3 regions of the Fructilactobacillus sp. YLN 2412 genome follow, and region 3 is predicted to be linked to each of the others. Evidence: a T-box and tRNA genes for the amino acid it is inferred to sense, from the RefSeq annotation. Region 3 holds a T-box; the other regions hold tRNA genes.
The links. The T-box of region 3 lies ahead of leuS (leucine--tRNA ligase). A T-box ahead of a tRNA ligase gene usually reads a tRNA of that ligase, here a tRNA-Leu.
Positions count from the first base shown of each region.

Region 1: it encodes a tRNA-Leu, which carries the amino acid that the T-box ahead of leuS (leucine--tRNA ligase) is inferred to sense. The anticodon was not compared.
Region 2: it encodes a tRNA-Leu, which carries the amino acid that the T-box ahead of leuS (leucine--tRNA ligase) is inferred to sense. The anticodon was not compared.

Region 1 is NZ_CM183165.1:1,071,073-1,081,422, forward strand. Features, by position in the region: gene gltX (glutamate--tRNA ligase) at 1-727, opposite strand, end outside; gene radA (DNA repair protein RadA) at 804-2,186, opposite strand; gene AC0GLR_RS05450 (dCTP deaminase/dUTPase family protein) at 2,199-2,735, opposite strand; gene rpiA (ribose-5-phosphate isomerase RpiA) at 2,877-3,563, shown strand; gene AC0GLR_RS05460 (C1 family peptidase) at 3,603-4,937, shown strand; gene AC0GLR_RS05465 (2,3-bisphosphoglycerate-dependent phosphoglycerate mutase) at 4,975-5,646, opposite strand; gene AC0GLR_RS05470 (LCP family glycopolymer transferase) at 5,835-7,004, shown strand; tRNA gene AC0GLR_RS05475 (tRNA-Leu) at 7,100-7,185, opposite strand; gene AC0GLR_RS05480 (SprT family protein) at 7,243-7,680, opposite strand; gene AC0GLR_RS05485 (Tex family protein) at 7,689-9,857, opposite strand; gene nadE (NAD(+) synthase) at 9,917-10,350, opposite strand, start outside.
Region 2 is NZ_CM183165.1:798,393-808,742, reverse strand. Features, by position in the region: gene thrC (threonine synthase) at 1-1,180, shown strand, start outside; gene AC0GLR_RS03950 (hypothetical protein) at 1,257-1,502, shown strand; gene AC0GLR_RS03945 (hypothetical protein) at 1,577-1,720, opposite strand; gene AC0GLR_RS03940 (hypothetical protein) at 1,707-2,243, opposite strand; gene AC0GLR_RS03935 ((S)-acetoin forming diacetyl reductase) at 2,396-3,169, shown strand; tRNA gene AC0GLR_RS03930 (tRNA-Leu) at 3,389-3,472, opposite strand; gene AC0GLR_RS03925 (MarR family winged helix-turn-helix transcriptional regulator) at 3,613-4,071, shown strand; gene AC0GLR_RS03920 (UDP-N-acetylmuramoyl-L-alanyl-D-glutamate--2,6-diaminopimelate ligase) at 4,275-5,831, shown strand; gene AC0GLR_RS03915 (UDP-N-acetylmuramoyl-L-alanyl-D-glutamate--2,6-diaminopimelate ligase) at 5,966-7,513, shown strand; gene AC0GLR_RS03910 (carboxylate--amine ligase) at 7,503-8,756, shown strand; gene AC0GLR_RS03905 (aspartate/glutamate racemase family protein) at 8,762-9,478, shown strand; gene AC0GLR_RS03900 (DUF1516 family protein) at 9,506-9,853, opposite strand; tRNA gene AC0GLR_RS03895 (tRNA-Gly) at 9,941-10,011, shown strand; gene argS (arginine--tRNA ligase) at 10,234-10,350, shown strand, end outside.
Region 3 is NZ_CM183165.1:563,241-573,590, forward strand. Features, by position in the region: gene metK (methionine adenosyltransferase) at 1-1,170, shown strand, start outside; gene AC0GLR_RS02730 (MDR family MFS transporter) at 1,224-2,690, shown strand; gene mnmM (tRNA 5-(aminomethyl)-2-thiouridylate-methyltransferase MnmM) at 2,687-3,247, opposite strand; T-box leader at 3,357-3,562, shown strand; gene leuS (leucine--tRNA ligase) at 3,617-6,037, shown strand; gene AC0GLR_RS02745 (putative polysaccharide biosynthesis protein) at 6,153-7,760, shown strand; gene AC0GLR_RS02750 (NAD(P)H-hydrate dehydratase) at 7,807-8,637, opposite strand; gene pepV (dipeptidase PepV) at 8,708-10,117, shown strand.

The sequences.
Region 1 (10,350 bases), 510 kb from region 3:
GTGCCTGCCAGCCAAACGCTTCATAAATCATTAACTGTTTAGGTGTGTTAGCAACATGATCATCTCCACGGAAAATATGACTAATTTTCATATTGTGATCATCAGCAACTACTGCAAAATTGTAAGTAGGCATTCCATCTCGTTTGACAATCACAAAGTCCCCACCGATAGTATCGGAGTTAAAGGAAACATGTCCTTTTACCATGTCATCCCATTCATACGTTTTATTCTTTGGTACTCTAAAACGAATAACTGGTTTTAATCCCTTAGCCTTAGCTTCATCAATCGCTGCTTGACGTTCTTCAGCAGTCATTCCCGCAAATTCATACTCATAATGAGGCATTACTCCACGTGCTTTTTGTTCTTCACGTTCTGCTTCTAATTCTGCTTCAGTTTTGTATGAGTAATAAGCTTTATCTTCATCTAGTAGTTGTTGAATTAACGGATCATAAGTAGCTTGACGTTCCGATTGGCGGTAGGGACCAAAGTCACCACCAACATCAGGTCCTTCATCCCAGTCAAGTCCAAGCCATTTTAAATTATCAAGCTGACTTTTTTCCCCATCAGTTACATTTCGTTTAGTATCTGTATCTTCAATTCTAATAATGAACTTGCCCTTGTAGTGGCGAGCAAATAAGTAGTTAAAAATTGCAGTTCTTGCGTTACCAATATGCAAGTGTCCCGTTGGACTAGGTGCATAACGAACACGAATCTTATCATTTGCCAATATAATTCTCTCTTTTCTTTATCTATTTATTGTTAAGTTTACAATTATCAAGCCTAAAAATAAAGTCGTCTTGATACTATTTTTTTAATGAAGTCTTTAGAGCTTCACGTAAAGTAGTAACACCCACAACTTCAATATTATCCGGAACATGAAGTCCATCCAAATTATGTTTAGGTACAATTACTCTTTTAAAGCCTAATTTAGCTGCTTCGCGAATTCGTTGTTCGATTCGATCTACTCGTCTGATTTCCCCAGTCAAACCTAATTCGCCAATATAACATTCTCGTGGATCAGTACTAATATTTTCATAACTAGAAGCAATACTAATCGCCATTGCCAAATCAATTGCTGGTTCGTTTAATTTAACACCACCAGCGGCTTTTAAATACGCATCTTGATTCTGCAACATCAAACCAGCTCGTTTTTCTAAAACTGCCATAATTAATGATACGCGATTTCGATCAACTCCAGTAGCTGTGCGTTGTGCATTTCCAAATACAGATGGGGTAATTAATGCTTGAATTTCCACTAAAATGGGACGGGTTCCCTCCATAGCTACAACAATTGCAGAGCCAGTTGCGTTTTGTAATCGCTCTTCTAAAAAAATTTCTGAAGGATTCGCCACTTCATGTAAACCAGTATCTGCCATTTCAAATATTCCTAATTCATTGGTAGATCCAAATCGATTTTTCACGGCTCGTAATAAGCGATATGAATGATGTTTGTCGCCTTCAAAATATAAAACCGTATCAACCATATGTTCTAACGTTTTAGGTCCAGCTATTGCTCCGCCTTTAGTTACATGGCCTACAATAAAAATTGTAATATTATTGGTTTTGGCAACGTTCATTAAATCAGCAGTTACCCCGCGAACTTGTGAAACCGAGCCAATAGCAGAAGCAACTTCGTCTTCTCGCATTGTTTGAACTGAGTCAACAATTACGACATCAGGCTTAACATTTGCAATTGCTTCTCGAATTGCTGTCATGTCTGTTTCTGGAAAAACATACAAATTATCATTTTGGTCAACTTTTAAGCGGTCGGCTCTCATCTTAACCTGATCTGCACTTTCTTCTCCAGTTACATATAAAATACGTTTTCCAGCCTGACTTAACTGTCCCGAAACCTGTAGTAATAAAGTTGATTTTCCAATCCCCGGATCACCACCAATCAAAACCAATGACCCAGGAACAATCCCACCGCCTAATACCCGGTTTAACTCATTAGATTCAATCTGAAAACGAGGTGCATCGTGGGCGTCAACATCATCAATTAATTGAGGACGTGATTTTTTTCCTTCAAATGAAACTCGACTGGTGTTAACCTTTTGTGGATCGGCTTTAGTTACACTTTCTTCTTCAAATGTATTCCACTCACCACAATTAGGACAACGACCTAAGTAATTAGGAGAAATATAGCCACAATTTGAACATACAAACTGAGTTTTTGTTTTACTCATTTATCTCACCCTTTATTTTCCGGAGGACCCAAATCCACCGGTTCTTTTTGATTTTGGTGTTGTTTCATCATCAGCTAACAAATAAGGCATGAAAATTCCTTGACCGATTCGTTCGCCTTTTTTTATTTTACGATCTTTGATTCCAAAATTTATCATTTGAACGAAAATTTCTCCCTCATTATTTTCGTTGTCATAATAATCAGCATCAATTACTCCAATTCCATTGGGAATAATCATCCCTCTTTTAAGCGGATTACTAGAACGATTAGCAATAATTAACACTTCATTTGGTTGCATATAAGCTTTAATCCCCGTTGGAATTAAATACGGTTTCAAAACTTTTTGTGCTGCTTCAGATTCTAGATCATCTAAATGTTGATTGGCTTGAATAGTTTTTAACGCTTTTAAAAAACCCATTTTCCAAATAGATGGAAGTACCATATCAACTGAACTGGCAAAATCATAACCTGCAGCATTTTCAGTTGCTCGTTTGGGCAATTCAATTCCTGAATCAACTGCTTTTGAAATTACTTTAAACCCTCTTTGCATTATTAAAACTCCTGACCTTTTATTAATTGGATACTACCATTCTAACAGTATTTATAGCACATTAACATTACTTGACAAAACTAAAAAAACCACGGAAAATTAAGTATAACTTAAAAAAATGAGCGATTAAGGGGACAATCAATGGATAGTGAAATTGTTAAACAGCAAAAGGCCCAAGTAGGCCGTGAAGCCGTCAACTATATTCATGACGGAATGGTAATTGGAATTGGAAGCGGTTCAACAATGTGGTACTTAGTTGAAGAATTGGGGAAACGTGTTAAAGCTGGCTTAACCATTACCGGAGTACCAACTTCTAATTTTACAAAAAAGCATGCTGAAAAGCTTGGCATTCCAATCAAAGATATTGATGAAGTAGATCACATTGATTTAACAATTGATGGGGCTGATCAAATTGATGCTAACTACCAAGGTATTAAAGGCGGTGGTGCTTCCCACTTAATGGAAAAAATCGTAGCTACTAACTCTACTAAAAATATGTGGATTGTGGATGAGACCAAAATGGTACCCACACTTAATTATCCTGTTCCATTGGAAGTAATCCCCTATGGAAGTAAACAACTAGAAAAAAAATTAAAAAAAATGGGATTAAATCCACGATTGCGTTACAAAGATAATGGTGAGTTTGTTCGAACTGATTCTAATAACTATATTATTGATTTATACTTGCCTCATATTAACAATCCTACTAAACTTGCTGAACAACTTGATACTATGGTTGGAATTGTGGAACATGGTCTCTTTTTAGATATTGTAAACACCATCATTGTGCAACATCCTGATGGTCCCCAAATCATTGAGGCTCGCTAAATAAATAGTTGAATAAATTATACTAAGGAGATTTTAAAAATGGATCAACCAATTGAACCAAAAAATATTGAACGTTATGCCAATAATTTAAATGATTATGACGATTCGAACGTTGTACGTCGGGCCGTAACTCATAATGGTATTTTGAAAACTGCTGCTGATTTCGAAGCTAATGCCAAAATGGATCCAGTTTTTTCCATTGACGTTTCTGATCAACATGTTTCTGACCAAAAACGGAGCGGACGTTGCTGGTTGTTTGCAGCACTCAACACTATGAGAACTAAAGTTGAAAATGATTTTAATGTTCCAAAAGATTTCGAGCTTTCTCAAGCTTACATTTTCTTTTGGGATAAATTCGAAAAATCAAACTACTTTTTAAACAACGTCATCAATACGGCTGATCAACCCCTTGACTCACGAAAAGTTAGTTTTTTAATGGCTACTCCTCAGCAAGATGGTGGCCAATGGGATATGTTATGTGCATTAATTGAAAAATATGGCATTGTTCCTAAGTCTGCTATGCCTGAAACAGCCAATAGTGAAAATTCTAGTGAACTCAATGCAACCCTCAATACTCAGTTACGTCATGATGCCGTTATTCTTCGTAAGATGATTAATGATGGACAAAAAGCAGAAATAATTAATGCTAAACGCGATGACATGATAAATGAAATTTATCGAATGTTGGTTTATTCATTGGGTAAACCAGTTGAAAAATTCAACTTCGAATATCGAGATCAGAAAAAAGAATATCATATCGATGAAAATATCACGCCAAAAGCATTCTTTCAAAAATACATTAATCTTGATTTAGAAGACTACGTTTCACTTATTAATTCTCCTACTGCCGACAAACCTTATAACAAAACTTATACAGTTGAAATGTTAGGAAATGTCGTTGGCGGACGTCCAATTAAGCATTTTAACCTTCCAATTGAAGAATTAAAAAAATTAACCATCAAGCAGCTTGAAGCTGGAGAAACAGTTTGGTTTGGTAGCGATGTCGTTAAAGATACCGACCGAAAACAGGGAATTATGGATACCAAGCTTTACCACGTTGATGCATTAATGCACACTGATATGTCATTAACCAAAGCCCAACGTCTTGACTACGGCGAAAGCGTCATGGATCATGCCATGGTAATTACAGGAGTCGACATTGTGAATGGTAAACCAACTAAATGGAAAGTAGAAAATAGTTGGGGCGATAAAGTCGGAACTAAAGGCTACTTTGTGATGAGTGATGACTGGTTCAATGAATTCGTTTATCAAGTTGTCATCAACAAAAAGTTCCTGAGTGAAAAAGAAAAAGAAGAGCAACAACAAGATCCAAAAGTCTTAGCTCCTTGGGATCCAATGGGTACTTTAGCTTAATATAAAAGAACTGTTCTCATAATTGAGGACAGTTCTTTTATTTAACTAACTCTTTATTAACAACCTGTAATTCCTGATTAAACGTATAGATAATTGGAGTAGCATTATGAACTTCTACTCCGTCAATCCCAGTATCAGTAATATCCTCAATATATTTAATCATTGCTCGCAAAGAACTTCCATGAGCAACTACTAGTTGATTCTTTCCATCAATTAATTTAGGTGCAATTTCATCTTGCCAATAAGGAATTAATCGCTGATAGGCCATTTTCAAACTCTCTGCTGGAGGTTCTTGAATCCCAGCAGTTTGATAGCGTCGTTTGGAATCAACTTCTTGTAAACGTGGAGGAACCGCTGCAAAACTACGACGCCAGCGCATAAACTGCTGCTCGCCAACTTCTTGTTTAACTTGTTCTTTATTTTTACCCCGTAAGGCTCCATAATGACGTTCATTCAATCTCCAAGTCTTATGTTGAGGAATCCATAATTGATTAATTTCATCTAATACAATATTTTCAGAAACAATTGCCCGTTTTAAATATGATGTATGGGCATCAGAAAATTGGATTCCCGTATTGTTTAATTTACGACCAGCTTCATGAGCATCAGCCTTTCCCTTAGCAGTTAAAGAAACATCACTCCACCCGGTAAAGGTGTGATCATAATTAGCCGTGCTTTCTCCATGGCGCATCAGTACTAGTTTACTCATCGTAATTCCCTCATTCGTTTCTTAATATCAATCTCACAGAACATTGTAGCATATGCTATGAATACATTAATTAATCATCATCTTTTAAATAACTTTATTAAAATATTATAAAGTTATTTAAATGTCCATACAGTCAATTATTAATGGGTTATAATGTAACTTAGTTTATTAAGGATTGAGGTTGACATATGTCAGATAATAAAAATAACTCTAATAATCAACAATCAAGAAAACATCGTCGTTCTGGAAAAAATCATTTTATTGATAAAACCACTCCTAAGCCTAATACTCCACCAAAAAGTGAAGTTAAAACTTCTACCGTCGAAGAAGAATGGCATCCGGTTGCATGGTCAGTAATGGTCATATTATTAGTATTATCCATTATTTTGCTAATTTTTGGTTATGTACAATATCACAAGGCAGCTTCAACTTTTGAGGATACATACATGGCTGGAAAAAATTCTCGAAATGTATCTAACATTTTAAAAAAACGTAAACCCTTTTCAATCCTACTAATGGGAACTGACACAGGAGAATTAGGTCGTCATGATAAAGGGCGAACTGATTCGATGATTATTGCAACTGTTAACCCCAAAAAGAAAACAACTTATTTTACAAGTATTCCCCGAGATACTAAAGTCGTCGTTCCTGGTGATTCGCAACCCTATGAAAAGATTAATGCTGCCTACACAATTGGTGGTCCTAATTCTGCGACTGACGTTGTTTCTAAGTTATTTAATGTCCCAGTTGATTTTTATGCAGTGGTTAATATGAAAGGCATTAAACAAATGGTAAACGCAGTTGGAGGAGTTGATATCACTCCTAACCTAACATTTAAATACGAAGGAATTAGTGTTAAAAAAGGTAAAACTGTGCATATGAATGGAGAAACTGCTCTTCAATATACACGAATGCGTCATGAAGATCCATTAGGTGATTATGGACGTCAAATTAGACAACGACAAATCTTAGAACAAGTTCTTCAAAAAGGAATGAAAATTTCATCTGCTTCTCGCTATAGTGAAATTTTAAAATCGTTACAGGGTAACTTGAAAACTAACTTAACTTTTGATGACATGATGACCGCTGCTATTCAATATCGTGGTGCTACTCAAAATATTAACGAGAGTGCTTTACAAGAAGATAATGCTGATGTTGATGGGGTTAGCTATCAAGTCGCACCTAATAAGCAATTATTGACTGTTTCTAACCATATTCGGGAGTCATTAGGCTTGCCGGCAGTAAGTCAATTAACTTCTAAGCAAAGAAAAATTAACTCTAATAAAGAAGCAAATTCCGAAGATAGTCTCTTTAAAAATGGAAATTCAACTACAAAAAATAATGAATTAGTTAAATAACAATTAAAGAACTCCACTTTGGGGTTCTTTTTTTATGTAACAAATTATTTAAAAACACAAAAAAACCAGCTCTTATTTTAAGAGCTGGTTTAGGATGCGGCCAAGAAGATTCGAACTTCCACCGGGAAAATTCCCGACAAGATCCTTAATCTTGCGCGTCTGCCAATTCCGCCATGGCCGCAAATCAACAATTATAATTGTATCAAGAATTTGGCAGAAACACAAGACCATTTTAGAATTACTGAGTCTGAATTAAATTTAGCTTTCCTCTACACTTGCTACAAACATATTTTTGCAGATTTATTTTGCGCTTTCGATAGTATCTTTGCCCACAATGAACACATTTATATAAATATTTAAAAGAATGTCCTAATCTGGGTGCATAACGACTACCCCCAACTTGTTGCAATAAATGCTTAAATTCACGTGTATTATGCTTCCCTGAATGTCCTGCTAAATGTAAATGATAATGAACCAATTCATGCTTAATAATACCAATTAACACATTTTGATCACTAGCCATTTTAGGATTAATATCAATATTATGACTCTTTAAGTGATATCTCCCTCCTGTTGTTTTAAGTCGACTATTAAAGTAGGCACGATGTTGAAATTCTTTTTTAAAATATTTCAACGATAGCTTTTCAACTACAGCTTGTAATTCTTGATCATTCATAATTTCTCCTAATCAGGTTCAATCATAGACAATTGAATCCGATTCCGATCTTTATCTACTGCTAACACCCATACATCAACGATGTCACCTACGGAAACTAATTTAGATGGATCATTGACAAACTTATCACTCATTTTAGAAATATGCACTAACCCATCTTGCTTAACTCCAATATCTACAAAAGCACCAAAATCAATCACGTTTCTAACCGTTCCTTGTAATTTTAATCCTGGAGCTAAATCATCAATTGTCATTACATCTGATTTTAATAATGGTGCTGTCATTTTATCTCGCAAATCACGTCCCGGGTTTTTTAAACCTGCTAATAAATCGGCTGCCTGTATTTCATCAATTTGTAATTCATTAGCAATGGTTTTAGCATCAATTTTTTGTAATTTTGAAGTTGCTTCCAAGCTACCAAGATCTTCTAAATTAATTTCTAAATATTTTAATATTTGGGTTGCAATAGTATAACTTTCGGGATGGATATCAGTATTATCTAAAGGATTACTACCACCTATAATACGTAAAAATCCAACAGATTGTTCAAAAGCTTTGGGACCAAGTCTTTTAACTTTTTTTAACTGACTACGATTAGAAAAACTGCCATTTTCCTCTCGATAATTGACAATATTATTTGAAATTGCCTTTGAAAGTCCAGAAATATGTTCCAATAATTCTGGACTAGCAGTATTTAGATTCACTCCAACTTGGTTAACTGCAGTTTCAACTACGCGACTAAGCTGAGTATCCAAATTTTTCTCTGATACATCATGCTGATATTGCCCTACCCCAACTGCTTTTGGATCAATTTTAATTAGTTCAGCAAGCGGATCTTGCAAACGACGCCCAATACTAATGGCAGAACGTTCTTCAACATGTAATTTAGGAAATTCATTTCTAGCATTTTTACTGGCAGAATAAACCGAAGCTCCAGATTCATTCACAATCACATAGTGAACTGGAAAATCAATATCTTTAATGGCATCGGCTACAAATTGTTCAGATTCACGTGAAGCAGTCCCATTTCCTATCGCAATCATTCCCACATGATATTTTTTTATTAAAGTAATAAATTCTGTTCTTGCTTGAGAAATTTGAGCTTCACTAGCTGGTTTAGTCGCAAAAATAATTTGTTTATCCAGAAATTTACCATTTTCATTAATTATCGCTAACTTACATCCCGTTCGATAAGCTGGATCAAATCCGAGCACGACTTTTCCTTTCATTGGTGTCTGCATTAGCAAATGATATAAATTTTTCCCAAAGACTTCAATAGCATGATTTTCGGCCGTTTCAGTTAATTTATTCTCTATCTCACGGGCAATCGCCGGTCTGATAAAATGCCGATAACCGTCTTTAATCGCATTTTTAATGAAATCTACAGTTGCTTCTCGATGTTTTCCAATCACATGAAAATTTAAATGACTAAGAATTACCGTTTCATTCACATCAATCTTAACTTGTAAAATTTTGTTTTTATTTCCACGATTAATTGCCAATACTCGGTAGGAGGGAACATCTTTAACTGGTTCAGAAAAATCATAATAATTTTCATAAATACCATTTTCATCCAAATCTCTACCATCAGTTTTAACTTTTGTTTGTAACTCCCCATTATTTTCGGTGTAATTTCTAATCCATTCACGGAAACTAGCATTATCACCCACTTTTTGACTAATAATATCAGTCACTCCTGCTAATACATCCGAAATATTAGGTAAATCTACTTCTGGATTAACATACGAAGCAGCTAATGTTTCAGGTTCTTGATTAGAAAATTGCATAATTTGATCTGCGAGAGGCGTTAACCCTTTTTCAGCTGCAACCATTGCTTTTGTTTTACGTTTTTGTTTATACGGCAAATAAAGATCCTCAATTGTTTGCAAATCAGCAGCTGTATTAATATCATTTTGCAGTTTTCCAGTTAGCTTTCCTTGTTCATCAATTTGCTTCAGAATCTCGATCTTACGTTTAGCAAGTTTTTCCAATCGATGATAGTTATCTTCAATGTCTCGAATTTGTACCTCATCAAGGTTTCCAGTTCGTTCTTTTCGATAACGGGCAATAAATGGTACAGTGTTGCCATCTTCCAACATAGATAATGTAGTTTTAATCTGTTTTTGATCAATTCCTTTTAATTGCTGACTAAGTTGATTAATAATTGTTTGGTCCATAAAAATTCCTCCATAAAATACAAAAACTTCGTTATCAATAACGAAGTTTAATTCAAAGCTTATTTCCAAAATGTGTCATAAATTGTAATAGGTAAATGTCGTTTATGTGCTGTTTTTTGATACCAGTTTTCAATGACACTAGCAGCTTTAGAACTAATATCTTTTCCTTCCAAAAAATCATCAATATCATGGTAACTAACTCCCAAAGCAGCTTCATCCGGCAATGCCGGACGATTATCTTCTAAATCAGCCGTTGGGATTTTTTCATAAAGATTTTTAGGAGCATTTAAAGCTTCTAATAATGCTTTCCCTTGCCGCTTATCAAGACGCCAAATTGGCGTAAGATCAGCAGCTCCATCGCCAAATTTAGTATAAAAACCAGTTACTGCTTCGGCAGCATGATCAGTTCCGAGTACAATTCCATGATGAGAACCAGCAATCGTAAATTGAGCAATCATTCGTTCCCGTGCTTTAATATTTCCCTTGTTAAAAT
Region 2 (10,350 bases), 240 kb from region 3:
GTTATATCATGGTCCAACGCTCGCTTTTAAAGATATTGCACTGCAACTATTACCACATTTATTAGTAACTGCTGCCAAGAAAAATCATGTACATAATAAAATTGTGATTTTGACGGCTACTTCCGGTGATACTGGAAAAGCGGCGATGGATGGGTTCGCCAACGTTTCAGATACGCAAATAATTGTCTTTTATCCAAACAATGGTGTTAGTTCGATTCAGAAACAACAAATGCTAACACAAGTTGGTAATAATATTTCAGTAATTGGAATTGATGGTAATTTTGATGATGCACAAACTAATGTCAAAAAAATATTCAATAATCAAAAGTTACATAATGATCTTAAACAAAATGGGTTTCAATTTTCATCCGCAAATTCAATTAATATTGGTCGTTTGTTTCCACAAGTAGTCTATTATTTTTATGCTTATAGTCAATTGGTGAATGATAAGAAGATTAAACTTGGAGATAAAATCAATTTTAGTGTTCCAACTGGTAATTTCGGTGATATTTTAGCAGGTTATTATGCTAAGAAATTAGGTTTACCGATTAAGAAACTCCTGTGTGCTTCTAATCAAAATAATGTATTAACTGACTTTTTTAATAGTGGTATTTACGATAAAAATCGCGACTTTCATGTAACTGATTCGCCTTCGATGGATATTTTAGTATCAAGTAATTTAGAGCGATTATTATTTTACGCGACAGATGAAAATTCAATATTAGTAAAAAATTTAATGGATGATTTATATAATCAAGGTAACTATAAGATAGATGATCAAATTAAAAATAATTTGACGGATTTTGTAGCCAATTTTGCTACTGATAACGAAATAAAAGCTGAAATTAAACGAGTTTATGATAATGATGGTGCTGTTATTGATCCCCATACAGCCGTTGCATCTTATGTTGCCAATCAATATCAAAAGGAAACGGGTGATCAGACACCAATGGTCATTGTTTCAACTGCTAATCCATATAAATTTCCTAAAGTAGTGTTAGAGGCATTAAATATTTCAAGCGACAATGCCGAAACTGATGTACGTAATCTTCATCAGGCAACTCATATGCCGATTCCATCATCAATCAAAAAATTATTTGATTTGCCAATTCTTTATAATAGGGAGATTAAACCAACTGCTATGGAAGCTACTATTAGAAAAATTTTACAAAACAGTTAAGTATGATTTCTGGTTAATTAAGAATTCAAGGATGTATGATATAATTTACTTATATTAAATTAGGAGGAATCTTATTATGAAAGAATTTACAACTGATGGGGCTAAACTTGAAAAGAAACTTCAAGAAATTTTGAAAGATCCACGTGTTATTGAAGAATTAGGTAATTCAGCAGGACATATTGATAATACTAGTGTGGAACACCAACTTTTAAACTTTGCAAAGAACAAAGCTAAAAAGACTGATATGTACAAAGTTGAATTAAAACAGGGTCGTTTTGATATTTATAACGAAACTTCTCACAGTCGAGAATTTTTTGAATAAAACTTATAAAAGGAGCTGTCAATTTCAAATTGACAGCTCCTTTTATAAGTTTTATTAGTCTTAATTTGTTTAAGCTATTTATCTTGTTGAGATTGATTCCGATTTAATGACCAGTAAGTTAATCCCACTAAAGAAGTAGCTTCAAGTGCAATCGCTATTCCTCCGATAATGAGTGATTCAACTAACAACGGAGTGTTTTTTCCTTTATTTTTTTTCATAATTTTGCTCTTGGTGGATTTTATTTTTATGGTTTTTGGCGATTTTCTTGATTAGGTTAATTTTACGTTTCGAACTAACCATATAATTAGTATAAGAAACCCCAATATAGGTTAAAAAGATTACTACAATAAAGAAAACCACTAAACTCCATTCTCCAATAGGAAGATATTCAGTCATTTCATAAGTAGTATAGAGAGCGTTTAAAAATCCAGCATATGAAACATAGTACCAAGCAATTGATTTGTTATAAAAACCAAAAAATTTTGTAAAGTCTTCTTTATTTAAAGATAAATCAAAAAGTTCTTTACCAGCATATTTTTTTAAATAATAAATTCGTAAGGGTGGTATTACCCAAATAATATTTTTAAATAAACCTTTGAGACTAAAACTATGATGGTTTGAGCTTTGGTATTTTTTGAAAACACTATTAGAATCCATTAATTCCATTTTCCCTTGCAGTAATGGAAAAACAAATAGTAGCCAATCAGCAACAAAAGCACAAAATGTAACAAAAAATTTCAAACTGACCATCTCCAATTATTATATTTTTAATTAATAAAACAGATTGTATTATAACACTTGTTTTTAAGATTTTGATAATCAAAATAAATTATCAAATCTAATTGTTATATATTACAATTAATAATGTAAATAATTATAAAGGGGATTATATTGTGGAGAAAAAAGTAGCTTTAATTACAGGTGCTGGTCAAGGAATTGGTGCAGCAATTGCTAAAAGATTACAACATGATGGTTTTTCGGTGGCTTTATTAGGAAGAACTTTTGAAAAAGTTGAAAAGACAGCGCAAGAAATTCAAAATGACAATGGTGATGCAATCGCAATCCAGGGAGATGTTGCTAATCGTGATGATGTGTTTGCAGCCGTTGAAAAAACTTATCAACATTTTGGTGATTTTAATGTAATGGTAAATAATGCTGGAGTTGCTCCCACGACACCTATTGATGAAGTAACACCAGAAGTGTTAGAAAATGCTGAAAAAATTAATGTTGGGGGAACTATTTGGGGAATTCAAGCAGCATCTAAAATGTTTAAAGAACTCAAACATTCAGGCAAAATAATTAATGCGTCCTCTCAAGCAGGAATGACTGGTAACCCCAATTTAACTGTTTATGGTTCAACTAAGTTTGCTATTAGAGGTATTACTGAAACAACTGCAAAGGAATTAGCTGAATACGATATTACTGTTAATGCATTTTGTCCAGGAATTGTAGTTACTCCAATGATGAACGACATTGCTAAAAATGTTGCAGATAAAGCAGGCCAACCATTTGAGTGGGGGATGAAACAGTTTGCCAAAAATATTGCATTAAAACGTCTTTCCAAGCCTGAAGATGTTGCTGGATGTGTTTCTTATCTTGCAGGGCCAGATTCAAATTATATGACTGGTCAGTCGTTGTTGATTGATGGTGGTATGGTATTTAATTAGATTTTTAAAGTGATTTTATAAAAAAGATGAACGTATTAAACGCCCATCTAATCGAATATGTATGACTTGCTCCCCAACTTATATGTTGCCCACAGTTTGCTTAAAAATGTATCTTTTCAACTGTTTTCATATAATTTCAATACCTTTCACAAATGTTACTATATCAATACTTTGTAAAGGTTTATGAAAAATGTTGAAAACTAATGAAACACTATTTTATGCACCAGGCGAGATTCGAACTCGCACTTGAAAAATCAAACAGCGACCTGAACGCTGCGCGTCTGCCAATTCCACCACTGGTGCGAACTCCTTTATTTTACTATAAATCCTTTATAAATGGAACAGAAATTAGGGGTTGTAATATATCGTGAATGTGCTATATATTAAATATAATTAAAATTTTCATAAGAAATACTATGAAATAGATATTGGTGGGAGTAGATATGGAAAAACTTAAAGGAATCGACAGTAAGGTTTGTTTTGCAATTTATAATGCAAATAAAAAGTTTAATAGATTTTATCAAAATGTTTTGTCTTCATATGATTTAACATACCCACAATATATCGTGATGGTAGTTTTATGGCAATATGCTCCAATGACAGTACGCGAATTAGGCTCGCATGTTGATTTAGATAGTGGAACATTAACTCCGCTTTTGAAACGACTTGATAAAAAGGGCTGGATAACTAAAGAACGGTCTAAAAAGGATGAGAGAGTTGTAAATATCAGTGTAACAGAACAAGCCAAAAAGTTAGAAGATGATATTTGTACACATGTTGATACTTGTTTTGATATCTTAGGGATGTCTAAAGCAAAAATTGCAGATTCAGTCGACGTTATTGATAATATAATTGACAAGTTAAATAAAGTTGATGTTGAAAAAATAAAAGATGCAAAATAAAATTAGTTAGTAATTATCAGTTTAAAATTTCTTGATTAGAGAACCTCACTTAAGAGGTTCTTTTTGTTTTTAGTCATTGATTTTGCTAAAATTAAAATGCTGCAATATGTAAAAATAATATAAAATAAATTATAGAAGTGTAATCTTTAATCTAAAAATAAAACTTGCTAATTAGTAAGATAGCTAGAATGGGGTATGATAAATTGTCGTTAAACATTGATGAGATTCAAATTCTTTTGCAAGAACATAATTTGTTGAAATCATCTGTTTCAGCTAATCATAATCAAAAAAAATATAGTTACATTAGTTATGATTCTCGTGATGTAAAAAATGATACTTTATTTTTTTGTAAAGGGAATTTTAGGCCAGAGTATCTTGAGATTGCAAAAGCATCTGGTGCCACAGGGGTGGTGGCTGAAGAACATCTTCCAGCTAGTTTGGGAATGGACGAGTATATTGTAACTGATATTCAAAAGGCATTGTCATTATTATCAGCTGCATTTTATGATTATCCACAGAATAATTTATTTATCATAGCGATTACCGGAACTAAAGGTAAGACTACCTCATCTTATTTGCTTCGGGATGCTATTGATAAAGCATCAGGAAATAAGACTGCATTATTTTCGACAGTTAATACTGTGGTTGGAACTAAAGATGATGATACATTTAAATCTCAGTTAACGACGCCAGAGTCATTAGATATTTTTCACAATATGCGTAGGGCTGTTGATAATGGAATGAAAATTTTAGTAATGGAAGTTTCATCTCAAGCTTATTTGAAAAATCGAGTTTATGGTTTGAAATTTAACATTGGATCATTTTTGAATATTTCACCAGATCATGTGGGAGAAAATGAACATCCAACTTTTGCTAATTATTTACATTGTAAAGAGCAATTATTAATAAATTCGAGAGTAACTATTATAAACGCAGAAACTAAAAATCTAGCAGATGTTTATTATGCAGCTAAGGCCACTTGTAATGCTAATAATATTTATCTGTTTGCTAGGAATGGCGCTAAAACTGAAATGCCTGTTACTTTAGACTTTGTTTTTGATAGTAAATCCGACACTTTAAGCGATAACGAAATTTATTTAAAAAGTTTAACTAAGAAAGCACAAAAATTAAACCTAGATGGAGATTATCGAATCGGAATTCCAGGTGATTATAATGAAGCTAATGCAACTGATGCTATTATTGCTGCCGGCTTAGCAGGTTTTAAGCGATCCGATTTATTAAATGGGATTGCAAATACTAAAATCCCAGGACGAATGGAAATGTATCCAAGCCAAAATCATGGAACAATTTATGTTGATTATGCTCATAATTATGCTAGTACACGAGCATTGCTTGGATTTTTAAAACGACAAAATCCAAATGGTCGAGTAGTAGCAGTGGTTGGTAGTCCAGGTAATAAGGGGCTTGATCGCCGTGAGGGATTTGGTAAAGCATTAAATGAAGAAGCCGATGTGGCTTATTTGACAACTGATGATCCTGCATATGAAGATCCCCAAAAAATTGCTCAAGAGATTGATTCATATATTGATCATGATAAAGTCGATGTTCATTTTAATCTTGACCGGGAACAAGCAATTAAGGATGCAATTTTGTCCGGTGAAAAGGATGATATGATTGTGATTCTTGGAAAGGGTCAAGATCCATATCAAAAAGTTAAAGGAATTGATGTTCCTTATCCAACAGATTCTTTAATAGTTAAAAAAATTATTGAATCTTTAAACAAAGACACTAAAAATTAATCATAAATTTAAGTTAAAATCATCAAACTAAAGATTTTTTTAACTTATGAGTAATCAAGCTGTAATATAAATCATTTAAAATAACAGTTATGAACTCATTGAAAAATAGATATTGCAGAACGGAGTCCTATCAGTTGTCGTTAAATGTCAATGAAATAAAAACAATCTTATATGAACACGATTTGTTGCAATCAACTACTATAATGGGTCAACCTGAGTTTGAGTATGTAAGTTATGATTCTCGTGATATTCAGAAAAATACTTTGTTTTTCTGTAAAGGAAACTTTAAACCAGAATATTTAGAAGCTGCTAAAAAAAATGGCGCTACTGGCGTTGTTTCTGAACGTCATCTCCCAGCAAGTGCTGGAATGAATGAATTTATTGTAACAGATATTCAAAAAGCAATGGCTTTGCTTTCTGCAGCTTTTTTTGATTATCCCCAAGATGAATTGTATATTATTGCAATTACCGGAACTAAAGGAAAAACGACATCGGCATATTTTGTGCGTGACGCAATTAAAAATTCTACAAATGATAAGGTTGCTATTTTTTCTACCATCAATACAGTGATTGGGAATACGCCTAGTGACACGTTCAAATCCCAGTTAACTACGCCTGAATCTTTAGATATTTTTCATAATATGCGAAAAGCAGTTAATAATGGAATGCATATTTTAGTGATGGAAGTTTCATCTCAGGCATATCTTAAAAATCGAGTTTATGGTTTAAGATATGACATTGGTTCATTTCTTAATATTTCTTCTGATCATGTAGGAGAAAATGAACATCCCACGTTTTCTAATTATTTACACTGTAAAGAACAATTACTAGTGAATTCTAAAATCACAATTATTAATGCTGAAACGGATAATTTAAAAGACGTTTATTATACTGCTAAAGCAACTTGTAATCCTGAAAATATTTATTTATTTGCTAGAAAAAATGTAAAATTAGACCTTCCAATTAACTTAGATTTTGTCTATTCAAGCGAAGTAGATACATTAAAATTAAATGAAATTTATCTGCAAGCTTTATCTAAAAAAGCAAAAGAACTTGAATTAGAAGGTAGTTATCGTTTAGGGATTCCAGGTGATTATAATGAACCAGATGCTGTCGATGCAATTATTTCTGCTGGAATTGCTGGATTTAAACGTTCTGATCTTATTAAGGGAATTGCTAACACTCAAATTCCTGGAAGAATGGAAATTTATGAAACAAAAGATCACGGAACAGTTTATGTTGATTATGCACATAATTATTCTAGTATGCATTCGTTATTATCCTTTTTAAAAAGTCAAAATCCAGATGGAAAAGTTATCGTAGTAGTTGGTTGTACAGGAAATAAAGGAATTATTCGCCGAAAGGGAATTGGAAAAGCATTAAGTGAAAATGCTAATGTGGCTTATTTAACTATGCAAGATCCAGCTTTTGAAGATCCCAAAGAAATCTCAAAAGAAATTGATTCTCATATTGATCATAGCAAAGTTGATGTTCATTTTGTGATGAATCGTGCAACAGCGATTGCTGACGCAATTAAACAAGGAAAAAATGATGATATAATTGTAATAGCTGGAAAAGGAAGAGATCCGTATCAAAAAATTAATGGTGTTGATACCCCATATCCTACTGATACAGTTATTGTTAAAGAATTAGTAAAGGAATTGAATGAAAATGACTGTTAAAACACCAAATTTTACCCCGATTCTTTTAGGCAGTGATTTTAATGTCTATGGAATGGCACGTTCTTTTTATGATTTATATGGGAAGCCAGTTAAGGCAATCGCACAAACGCGATTAGCACCAACTCGTTATACTAAAATCGTTGATTTAGAAATTGTGCCGAATTTTAGTGAAGATCCAGCTTGGATTGAAGAAATGCGCAAGCTAAAAAAAAGATATGCAAATCATTCAGAACCAGTAATTTTAATTGGTTGTAGTGATGGGTATGCTGAATTAATTTCTAAGCATAAAGATGAATTAGAAGATGTTTTTATTTGTCCTTATGTTGATTATTCATTGATTAAACAATTAAATAGTAAAGAAAAATTTTATGAATTATGTGATAAACTAAATATTCCTTATCCGGGAACTAAAGTAATTACTAAACAAGATTATAAAGATGATAATTTTTCTCAACCCTTTGGATATCCAATTGCTGTTAAGCCTACTAATAGTGTTGAATGGCTTGATATTCATTTTGAGGGTCGAAAAAAGGTATTCATTATTAATGATGAAGCTGATTATCGAGATAAAATTGGAAAAATTTATGATAATGGATATACTTCGGATGTGATTGTTCAAGACTTTGTTCCAGGTGATGACAGCAATATGCGAGTTATTAATGCTTATGTTGATAAAAATCATAAAGTTAAAATGATGTGCTTAGGTCATCCTTTACTGGAAGATCCAGCTCCCGGGGCAATTGGTAATTATGTAGCTATTTTACCGGAATATAACAAACAAATTTATGATCAAATCAAAAGATTTTTGGAAAGTGTTAACTATACTGGGTATGCTGATTTTGATATGAAGTGGGATTCTCGGGATAACACTTATAAGTTATTTGAAATTAATCTGCGACAAGGACGAAGTAGTTTTTATGTAACTTTAAATGGTTATAATTTAGCAAAATGGTTAGTAGATGATTATGTTCTTGATAACTTAAAAGATAAAGAGACTGTTTATGCTAATCAAGATAAAAATAACTATCAATTATGGCTAGGTGTACCGGAAAAAGTTTTTAATAAATATGCCAAAAATAATCAAGACAAAAAAGAAGCTCAAAAATTAATTTCACAAGGTCAATTTGGAAATACCTTTTGGTATAAAAAGGATGAAAACTTTATGCGTTGGTTATTAATGAAGTGGATTGATCATAATTATGTTGAAGATTTCAAAAAGAATTTTCATGCAGAAAAAGGATAAAACTTATGAAAGATTTTTTTACAATTATTGGCGGAATGGGAACAGAAGCAACAGAATCATATATTCATCAATTGAATAAAAAGACTGATGCTCATCAAGACCAAGATTATTTAAATTATATTCTTGTAAATCATGCTACAGTTCCTGATCGAACAGACTATATTATTGATCCCCAAAATCATCCAGATCCTTTGAAACCATTAGCTGAAGATATTAAGCAACAAAGTAAAATAGGACCGGAATTTTTTGCTTTGCCATGTAATACTGCTCATTATTTTTATAATCAATTACAATCTTTAACCTCAATTCCTATTTTGCATATGCCAAATTTAGCAGTTGCAGCGATTAGCAAGAAATTTCCGAATGCTAAACGAGTGGGGTTGATTGCAACTAAAGGAACTTTAAAAGATAAAGTGTATGAAGAACCAATTAAAGAAGCTGGGTATGATTTAGTGATGCCGACAAGTGAAATTGCTGATGAAACTATGCAATTAATTTATGATGATGTTAAAGAACAAAATTGGGTTGACGCTGATTTATATCATCATATTCTTGATCAAATGACGAATGAGTTAAAATGTGACGTTGTTATTTTAGGATGTACTGAAATATCAGTTGCAGAAGAACGAGCCGGCAGCAATAGCTACCATGTGATTGATGCTCAAAGTGAATTAGTTGATGAATCGATTAGATTAGCTGAAAAAATGCAAAAAAATAAATAATAGAAAAAATTCGTTTAGAGTAAAAATCTAAACGAATTTTTGTTTTATCATGAATAGGATAATAATAGCGATAATGATTAAAATAATGGTTATCCAAATGATAGATATTTTTAATGTTCCTTGTATTTTTCGTTGAAATGAAATGTCAATAAACGAAATAGCAAAAATGGATATAATAAAACTAAAAATAATTAAACCAGGTTGTTGATTAAAATTCTGAATAGAGAAAACGACTTGTATCATCAATAGAATAAAATAAAGGGCTCTAGTATATATTAAAGCTTTAATAATTTGTTTATCCTGTTTACGAGTAACTCCAATTGTTAGAGAAATTACTAGTAATAGCCATAAAATAATAATTAAATAAATAAACATGATATGCCTCCAGTAGAATTTTATCATAATTAATAAACTAAATACTAATGACAAGCAACTTATTTAATGCTATAATTTCAATGTATTGCGGGTGTAGTTTAGTGGTAAAATTTAAGCTTCCCAAGCTTACGTCGCGGGTTCGATTCCCGTCACCCGCTTTGGTAAGTTGCCTATGATAAAAGAGTAGTAGTATTTTAAAGATTACAGCAAGTCTAGGATGTTGAGAGCTAGATATTTGATGAATGCGAAGGCGTGCTTTTTAGGCAATAATTTAAATAATCAAAGTGGGTAATTTACCTATTAGAGTGGTACCGCGGGTTAACTCGTCTCTTACATTAATTTTTAATGTAGGAGTTTTTTTATTATAAGGAGTGAATAAAATGGATTACAAACAATTGGTGGCAGATGCTATTTCTGATGCAGTTGACAATCAAGTCTCAACCAGTGATATTTATACTAAAATAGAAAAACCTAAACTTTCAAAAAATGGTGATTTG
Region 3 (10,350 bases):
TTTACTTCTGAATCAGTTTCAGAAGGACATCCAGATAAGATTGCAGATCATATTAGTGACGCAATTTTAGATGCAATGTTAAAAGAAGATCCAAATGCTAGAGTTGCTTGTGAAACTTCGGTAACAACCGGGTTAGTATTAGTTTTTGGAGAAATTTCAACTACTGCTGATGTTAATATTAGAGAAATTGTTCGAAATGTGATTAGAAAAGTAGGATATGATAATCCAGCTTATGGTTTTGATGCTGATAATGTTGCTGTGTTGGTTTCAATCGATGAACAATCTCCAGATATTGCTCAAGGAGTTGATGAGTCTGAAGAAACTAGGAGTGGAGCAGATGATCCGTTAGATCAAATTGGTGCAGGTGATCAGGGAATTATGTTTGGTTATGCAATTGACGAAACACCTGAATTAATGCCATTGCCAATTTCTTTAGCTCATCATTTGATGCAAAAAATTGCTAAGTTACGTAAAGATGGAACTATTTCATATTTGAGACCTGATGCTAAAGCTGAGGTTACTGTAGAATATGATGAGAATAACAAACCATTGCGAGTAGATACAGTTGTATTGAGTACTCAGCATGATCCAGATGTTACGCAAGAACAAATTAAGCAAGATGTGATTGAAAAGGTTGTTAAGACAACTATTCCAGCTAAGTACTTAGATGATAAAACCAAGTATTTAATTAATCCAACTGGAAAATTTGTAATAGGTGGGCCTAATGGTGATGCTGGTTTAACCGGACGTAAAATTATTGTTGATACATATGGCGGTGCTGCTCATCATGGTGGTGGTGCATTTTCTGGTAAAGATGCCACTAAGGTTGATCGTTCTGCTAGTTACGCCGCTCGTTATATTGCTAAGAATATCGTAGCTGCTGGATTAGCTCATCGACTTGAAATTCAATTGGCATATGCAATTGGGGTCGCTGAACCAGTATCAATTGAAGTAAACACTTTTGGGACTTCTAAATATTCAGATGAAACTTTAATCAAAGCAATTAGAAAAACCTTTGATTTGCGTCCAGCTGGAATCATTAAAATGCTTGATTTAAAACGACCAATTTATGAACAAACTTCTACATATGGTCACTTTGGAAGAACAGATGTTGAACTACCTTGGGAACAAACAGACAAGGTTGAAGCATTAAAGAAAAATGTTAAATAAAAAACGACCTTAGTAGGTCGCTTTTTTATTCTGAATGATTAGGGGATAATTGAATGACGAAAAAAAGGAAAACAAATGTACAAGTCGTGACATTTGCTTTATTTATTGCCACTTTTATGAGTGCGGTAGAAGGAACGATTGTTTCAACTGCTATGCCAACTATCGTTGGTGATCTTCATGGGGTTTCTTTAATGAATTGGGTATTTTCCATTTTTTTGTTGACAAATGCAATTGCTACACCGATTTATGGTAAATTAGCTGACCAATTAGGTCGAAAAAAAGTGTTTATTTTTGGAGTTTTGGTTTTTACCATTGGTTCCATGTTTTCTGGATTGTCAGATAGTATGGAAATTCTGATTATTTGGCGAGCAGTACAAGGAATTGGAGCAGGAGTAATTATGCCAGTTTCTTTTACGATCGTTGCTGACATGTATTCATTTAAAAAAAGAGCAGGTGTCGTGGGTTTATTGGGATCAGCTTGGGGAATTGCTTCAATCGTAGCTCCGCTGTTGGGTGGATTTATTGTAGATAATCTTTCCTGGCATTGGATTTTCTTTGTAAATGTACCGATTGGATTATTGACTATTTTTTTAATTAGTATTTTTTTGTTTGAACCCAAACAAAAGCGAACCGGGAAAATTGATTACGGCGGCGTAATCTTAATTGCTATCTTTTTATTATCTGTAATGTATATGTTTCAGATTATGGGTGAAAGCCCACTTAATTTATGGTTAATTGGTTTGTGTTTATTTATAGCATTTATAACCGGATTTTTATTTATTAAACAAGAACAAAAAACTAGTGATTCAATTATTCCAATGGATATGTTTAAAAATCGAACTTTTGTAACACAAAATTTAATTGCGGCTTTAATTAGTGGTTTTATTTTTGGATATGAGGTTTATCTTCCTGATTGGACACAAGGAATTTTAGGATTGAAAGCAACAATGGCAGGATTTGCTATCACTCCTAGTTCAGTTTTATGGATGTTAGGATCATTTTTAACTGGCAAATTAATTGTTAAATATCGCCCCCAAACAATTACTAATGTTAGTTTAATTTTGATTGCATTTGGGGCAACTATGTTAACAATCCTACCAATTTCAACACCGTTTTTTATTTTCTTTATTATTTCAGGAGTCATGGGAATCGGTTTTGGAATTTGTATTACAGTATCTTCAGTTACGGTTCAAAACGAGGTGTCAAAAGATCGGATTGGGGTTGCTTCATCTTTTAATACTCTTAGTCGAACTTTAGGTCAAACTCTAATGATTTCAGTTTTTGGCATTGTGATGAATAATACAATGGCAAATGGAGTTTTAAAACATCATGGAACTAGCATGAGATTAATGGACCAATTAATTAATCCTCAAACTGCAGTCAAGATTAATAGCAAGTTATTGCCAATTCTTAGAAACATTTTGTATACAGCAATTCACCATGTTTTTGAGGTTGCATTGTTATTGGTTATTGCCGCATTTGTAGTTAATTATTTTGATAAACCAAAAAAGAAAATTTAACGTTTTTGAATAGCCAATAAAATTGGAGGTTCATGAATTTGATTAATGAATTGATATTGTAAAATATTGTATTCGGATTGATTGATATTTTTTGCAAAATCAATTACTTGTTCTTTTTCTTGTTTTCCACCAGGATGTCCGTAATAGATTACAATTATAATCAAACCATTTTTTTGTAGTAGTTTCATACTGCTCTTAATTGCTGTAATGGTAGTTTTTCCTTTAGTAATAATAGAATGATCGCCAGCAGGTAGATAACCAAGATTAAAAATGGCTGCGGCAATGGGTTTATCAATATATTTTTCGATATTTTCATGACTATCATGAATTACCTTGGTCTGTAAATCACAATTATTTTTATTAACTAAATTTTGTGTTGTTTTAATTGCAGCGGTTTGGATGTCAAAACTATAAACATGGCCTTTTTTTCCAACTAGATTAGCAAGAAATAAAGTATCATTTCCTTTTCCAGCAGTTCCATCAATTACTGTATCATTTTGCTTAATGGTATCTTTTAATAAAAGATGACTAAAATTTAATGCTGATTTTAATTTCATATTGAATTACCCTCTATAAACAACTATATTATTTTTAATAAAGCTATTATACCAACAAAATTGCTTGTTATTTTTTCAAAAGTTTGATAAAGTTACTTTTAATGAAATATATAAATTGTAGATACGAATTAGTAGATATTATACTGTTTAACAGAGACTAAGTGGCTGGTGTAAGCTTAGAAACAGATAATTTTGAACTTCTCGTTGAATTTTAACAGAATTTAGTATGTTAAACGTATTCCGCGTTAAGGATCATTGAGAGTCTCTTTATTGTAAAGAGAAATTTAGGTGGTACCGCGGAACGTCGTCCTATAGAATTATGTAATTCTATGGGATTTTTTTATTGATTACGTTAAGGGGTGGAATATTGTGGCTTATAATCATGAAAAAGTAGAACAAAAATGGCAAAAATATTGGGAAGAAAATAAAACTTTTCGAACAAGTGATAAACAAGAAAAAGAAAAATATTATGTATTAGATATGTTTCCTTATCCTTCTGGTCAAGGTTTACATGTTGGTCATCCTGAAGGCTATACAGCAACAGATATTATGGCTCGGTTTAAACGGATGCAAAATAAAAATGTACTTCACCCAATTGGGTGGGATGCTTTTGGTCTTCCGGCTGAACAATATGCTATGAAAACCGGACATAACCCTAGAGAATTTACACATGAAAACATTACTAATTTTAAACGTCAGATTAAATCACTTGGTTTTTCATATGATTGGGATCGTGAAGTAAATACTACAGACCCTAAATATTATAAATGGACTCAGTGGATTTTTGAACAATTATATAAAAAAGGCTTAGCATACGAGGATGAGATTGAGGTAAACTGGGCTCCCGATTTGATGGGAGGTACAGTTGTTGCCAATGAAGAAGTTGTTAATGGTAAAACAGAACGGGGGGGTTATCCTGTTTATCGAAAACCAATGAAACAGTGGGTTTTAAAAATCACTGCATACGCTGATCGTTTGTTAGATGATTTGGATGATTTAGATTGGCCTGAAAGTATTAAACAAATGCAACGAAATTGGATTGGTCGTTCAGTAGGTGCAAGCGTTAAATTTAAGGTTGCTGAAAATGAGAATCAAGAGATTGAAGTATTTTCAACTAGAGCAGATACATTGTTTGGTGCTTCATACTTGGTACTAGCTCCTGAAAATCCAATCGTTGATCAAATTATGACACCAGAACAAAAAGAAGCAGTTGAAAAATATCGTGCTAAGATTGCTTCTAAATCAGATTTAGAGAGAACTGATTTAAATAAAGATAAATCCGGTGTTTTCACAGGTGCTTATGCGATTAATCCAGTAAATGGTAAACAAATTCCAATTTGGATTGGTGATTATGTTCTTTCTTCTTATGGAACAGGTGCAATTATGGCCGTTCCAGCTCATGACCAACGAGATTATGAGTTTGCCAAAAAATTTGATTTACCAATTATCCCTGTAATTAAAGGGGGAGAGATCAGTAAAGAAGCTTATACTGGTGATGGCGTTCACATTAATTCTGGGTTTCTTGATGGTCTTGGTAAACAGGAAGCGATTGACACAATTATTAAATGGCTTCAAGACCATCATGCAGGAGACAAAAAAGTTAATTATAAGTTGCGTGATTGGATTTTTTCTCGTCAACGTTATTGGGGAGAACCCATTCCAGTTATTAACTGGGATGATGGGACTAAATCTTTAGTTCCAGAAAAAGATTTGCCACTTAGATTACCTAAAACTGATAACTTAAAACCTTCAGGGACTGGTGAGAGTCCATTGGCTAATTTGGATGACTGGGTAAATGTAACTGATGAAAATGGACGTCATGGTAAAAGAGAAACCAATACTATGCCTCAATGGGCAGGGAGTTCTTGGTATTATTTGCGTTACATCGATCCAGATAATGACAAAATGATTGCTGATCCTAAGAAGTTAGATTATTGGCTTCCAATTGATTTATACGTTGGTGGAGCTGAACATGCAGTGTTGCATCTGCTTTATGCACGCTTTTGGCATAAATTTCTATACGATTTAGGCGTAGTTCCTACTAAAGAACCGTTTCAGAGATTAGTAAATCAAGGAATGATTTTAGGAACTAACCATGAAAAAATGTCAAAATCCAAAGGTAATGTGGTTAATCCTGATGATATTGTTAATGAATACGGAGCTGATACACTCCGTTTGTATGAGATGTTTATGGGACCTTTAACTGAATCAAAACCCTGGAGTACGGATGGAATTGTTGGAGCTAACCGTTGGATTAAACGTGTATGGCGGATGTTTTTAAATGATGATGATACTTTGAGTAACATGATTGTTGAAGATAATGATGGTTCGCTTGATAAAATTTATAACCAGACTGTAAAGAAAGTTACAGATGACATTGAAAACATGCGATTTAATACAGCTATTTCTCAAATGATGGTTTTTGTGAATGAGGTTTATAAGGTTAAAAAATTACCTAAAAAGTATGCTGATGGATTTATTAAACTACTGTCACCAATCACTCCGCATATTGGGGAGGAAATTTGGCAAAAATTAGGTCACAAACAACCGATTGATTATACTGAGTGGCCTAAGTATGATGAAAACAAACTACAAGACACTAGTTTTGAAGTAGCAGTTCAAGTTAACGGGAAAGTTCGTACGCATTTAACTGTTAATGTTGATACATCAAAAGAAGAAGTTCAAAACTTGGCACTTGCAGACGAAACTGTAAAAGGCAATTTACAAAATAAGACAGTTAAAAAAGTAATTGTAGTTCCAAATAAACTAGTTAATATTGTTGCTAAGTAGTTATGTTTTATGAATTTTGAGGTGAAAGTAGGTTAGATTTTTGGATAACAATTTTGAAGATAATGAAATTGAAGAAGAAACCGAGTTTGCGGATTCTGAAAAAGCTAAAGGACAGATGTTGAAAGGATCTGCCTGGATGACGATTGGAAGTATTTTATCTCGGATTCTGGGAGCTTTATACATTATTCCCTGGCGTTTAATTTTCGGAGTATCATTATTTCCGATTGCTAATTCGCTCTATACCCAGGGATATAATATATATAGTTTTGTTTTAATTGTTGCAATTGCAGGAATTCCATCTGCGATTGCTAAGCAAGTTGCTCATTATAATGCATTAAATGAGTATGGAGTTGGAGTTAAATTATATAAACGTGGCCTAGTCTTAGCAATAGTGATGGGAGTTCTTAGTGCCTTGATTCTTTGGTTTGCAGCTCCCTTTTTAACTAATGGTGATGATAATGTTATTCCTGTAATTCATTCATTGTCGTTAGCAGTTTTAATTATTCCAACTATGAGTTTAACAAGAGGTTATTTTCAAGGTTATCAAGATATGGCGCCTTCAGCTATTTCACAATTTGTTGAACAACTGGCACGAGTAGTATATATGTTGGTATCAGCATTTGTGGTTTTGGATATTATGCATGGTAATTGGGTTACTGCAGTTTCTCAATCGACGTTTGCTGCTTGTGTTGGTGCAATTTTTGGTTTCTTAATTTTGGGTTGGTACTATTGGCGACGTCGATCATACTATCGTGGACTAGTGGCAAACAGTAACAATAAATTAAATGTACCTACCAACCAATTGTATAAAGAGATTATTAGTCAGGCGACCCCATTTGTAATTTTAGGGGCTGGAGTAACTATTTTTTCCTTGATTGATCAGTTTACTTTTTTCAATATTATGCGAATGGCGACTAATTTTTCTGAAAGTACATTACAGGTTAACTATGCAATTTTTGCTGGGAATGCTAACAAGTTGACTATGATTGTAGTTTCTTTGGCTTCTTCATTAGCGATTGCAGTTGTTCCATTACTTTCAGAAGCATATACTAAGAAAAATAAAAAAGGAATGCGTGATCAATTTTCAAATACATTGATATTGTTTGAATTTATTATGATTCCAGCTGCTTTAGGAATGGCAGCTATTGCAGGTCCTTTAAACCGAACTTTTTATGGAACATCAAACATGGATTTCAGTAGTAATATATTGGCATTTTCTGCCATTGAATCAATTCCAATTGGATTATTTGTAGTTGTTTCAGCTGTTATGCAAGGTGTCTCACAAAACAAACGAGCAGTTAAATACTTTGTGATTGGTGTCATTGTTAAATTAATCACGCAATTTCCATTGGTTTATGCTTTTGGTGCATTTGGAACTTTGATTTCAACCATGGCTGGCTTCATTGTTGCTAATGAATTAATCATTTATTCTTTAAAAAAATCTTTTGGTATTCAAGAAGAAAAGATTGGCAATTTTACGGCTAAGATTTTGTTTTATTCATTGGTTATGTATTTTGTAGCATTAGTTGCAGTTTATGGATTGAATTTTTTACTTGGTTTCATTGTTAATCCGTTCAGTTCAATGATGAGTTTGGTTGTAACTGTTATTGCTGCTTCAATAGGTGGCTTTGTTTATATGTATTTATCATTAAGAAGTCGAATAGCAGATGAAGTTTTAGGTAAACGGGTACAAAAAATTAGAGATATATTGCATATTAGTTAAATTTATAAAATAAAAAGAGTTGAAACCAATTTGGTTTCAACTCTTTTTAGGCTTCATTATCTTTCATAAATTTAGGTAAAAATTCTGAAATTTGATGTGGTAACACAACATATTGTTTTTTTGCTAAAATATCAGCAATTTTACTATGAGTATAAACAGCTGCTAAAACCGCATTTTCTGTATCTTTAAATTGTGCAACAAATCCACCAATGATTCCTGCTAATGTATCTCCCATTCCACCAGTTGCCTGGGCAGGAGTACCAGTAGTATTCTGATATACTCCATTTTTAGTGTAAACTTGAGTTCGGTGTGACTTGACTATCACAATTGAATTTTTGAAGAGTTTTTTATAAGCAATTAAATTATTTTTTTCTGTTTGATCTTTAATTTTAATCCCTGATAAACGCTGCCATTCCATTTGATGGGGTGTAAAAATTAATTTTGTTTTTGGGAGTTGTAACTGATATTTTGCGATTAAATCGATTGCAGATCCATCAATAATTAAAATTTGATTTGGATTCACAGTCTTGAGAACGGTTTTTAAAATTGTTAAACCATTTTCGTCTGTTCCTAATCCGGTGCCAATTGTAATTACATTCATGTTCTTAATTAAATCAATCATCTCAGTAGTGTTTTTATAATCAGCAAACATGGCTTCTGGAAGCCAAGAATGCAGGCTTGATTGATTGCTTTTGTCAGTTAGTGTAGTTGTTAGTCCAGCACCTGAATAAACCGCACCTAAGGAGCTCATGATAATTGCACCGCCAAAGTTTTGGTTTCCTCCTATCAGAGCAATTTTTCCATAGGTTCCTTTAAAACTGTTATCTGGTCTGACTTTAATTGTTTCTTTTAAAATTGATTGTTCGATTTCTTTCATTATCCGTCACCTCGGGGTCATTATATCATGATCTGAATTTCATTTATGCTAAAATTAATGTATTGAAAGGATGATTTTAATGATTGATTGGAAAAATGAAGCAAAAAAATATGAGAAAGATTACTTATCAGATTTAAAAGATTTAGTAGCAATTGATAGTTCTAGAGATATTGAACATAGTACTGACGAGTTTCCTTTAGGTCCTGGTCCTGCTAAATCTTTAGAAAAGTTTTTGGCAATTGCTAAAAGAGATGGTTTTGTAACTAAAAACATTGATAATATTGTTGGTTATATTGAATTTGGTACTGGTGATAAATATTTTGCAATGTTAGGACATGCAGATACAGTCCCTGCTGGAAAAGGTTGGGATACAGATCCATTTCAAATGACCATTAAAGATGGAAATGTAATTGGTCGAGGGACTTCTGATGATAAAGGTCCAGCATTAGCTGCTTACTATGGTTTAAGAATGTTAAAGGACAATAATATTATTCCTGATTTGAAGATTAGATTAATCATTGGAACTGATGAAGAAACTAATTGGACAGGAATGAAACGTTATTTTGAAGTAGAGCCTGCACCTGAAATTGGGTTTTCGCCAGATGCTGAATTTCCTTTGATTAATGGTGAAAAAGGTAATGTAACTTTTGAAACTGAATTTAAGGGTCAAGAGTTACCGGGGGAAAATAGTTTAATATCATTTAACGCTGGTTTAAAAGAAAATATGGTACCGCGTGATGCTGAGGCAATTATTGATACTAAAGATTGCAAACAAATTGCTTCTAATTTTGAAAATTTTCTGTTAAATGTCCCAGTAACTGGAACTTACGAAATTAATAATCAACAAATTAAATTAGAAGTGGTTGGTAAAGCTGCGCATGGAATGGAACCTAAAAATGGAATTAATGCTGGAACATATCTTGCATCATTTTTACATCAATATAAATTAGATGAAAGCGGAGAAAATTTCATTGGTTTTATTGCTGATAAATTACAAAATGACTCTAGAGCAAATAAACTTGGTCTAAAATATACTAATGATATTATGGGCGATTTAACCATGAATGTTGGTATCATGAATTATGATACTCAAAATGGTGGAATGGTGAATACTAATTTTAGATACCCTAAAGGTGTTACAGTTAAAAAAATCCAACAACAATTACAAGACAATACTGCTTATTATGGCGGTAATGTTAAATTGATTGGTGACATGATACCTCATTTTGTTAGTCCAGATGATCCTTTAGTTACAACATTAATGAATATTTATAAAACACAAACTGATCAACAAGCTGCCCAACCAGAAGTTGTGGGTGGGGGAACTTATGCCAGAATGATGGAGCATGGAGTTGCATTTGGAGCATTATTTCCAGGTGCAGAAGATACTATGCATCAGGCTAATGAATTTCAACCAATTAATGATTTATTATTAGCAATGTCAATTTATGGTCAAGCCATTTACGAATTAACAAAATAAATATTTTTGTTGACAGTTTTTTTAAATAGTTATATATTAATTCCATTAGGAAACGAGCTGTTAAATAAAAAAACGGAAAAGTTGAGTATAAATTGGAATGTCTTAGAGAGTCTCGATTTGGTGAAAAGAGATGGCTGGAAGGTTTAGAAGATGGGCTTGGAGTTTTTATTAGTGAAGATTAAGCTAATAACGGATTTGTAGTCGTTACTACTACAAGGTTATACGTTATTGTG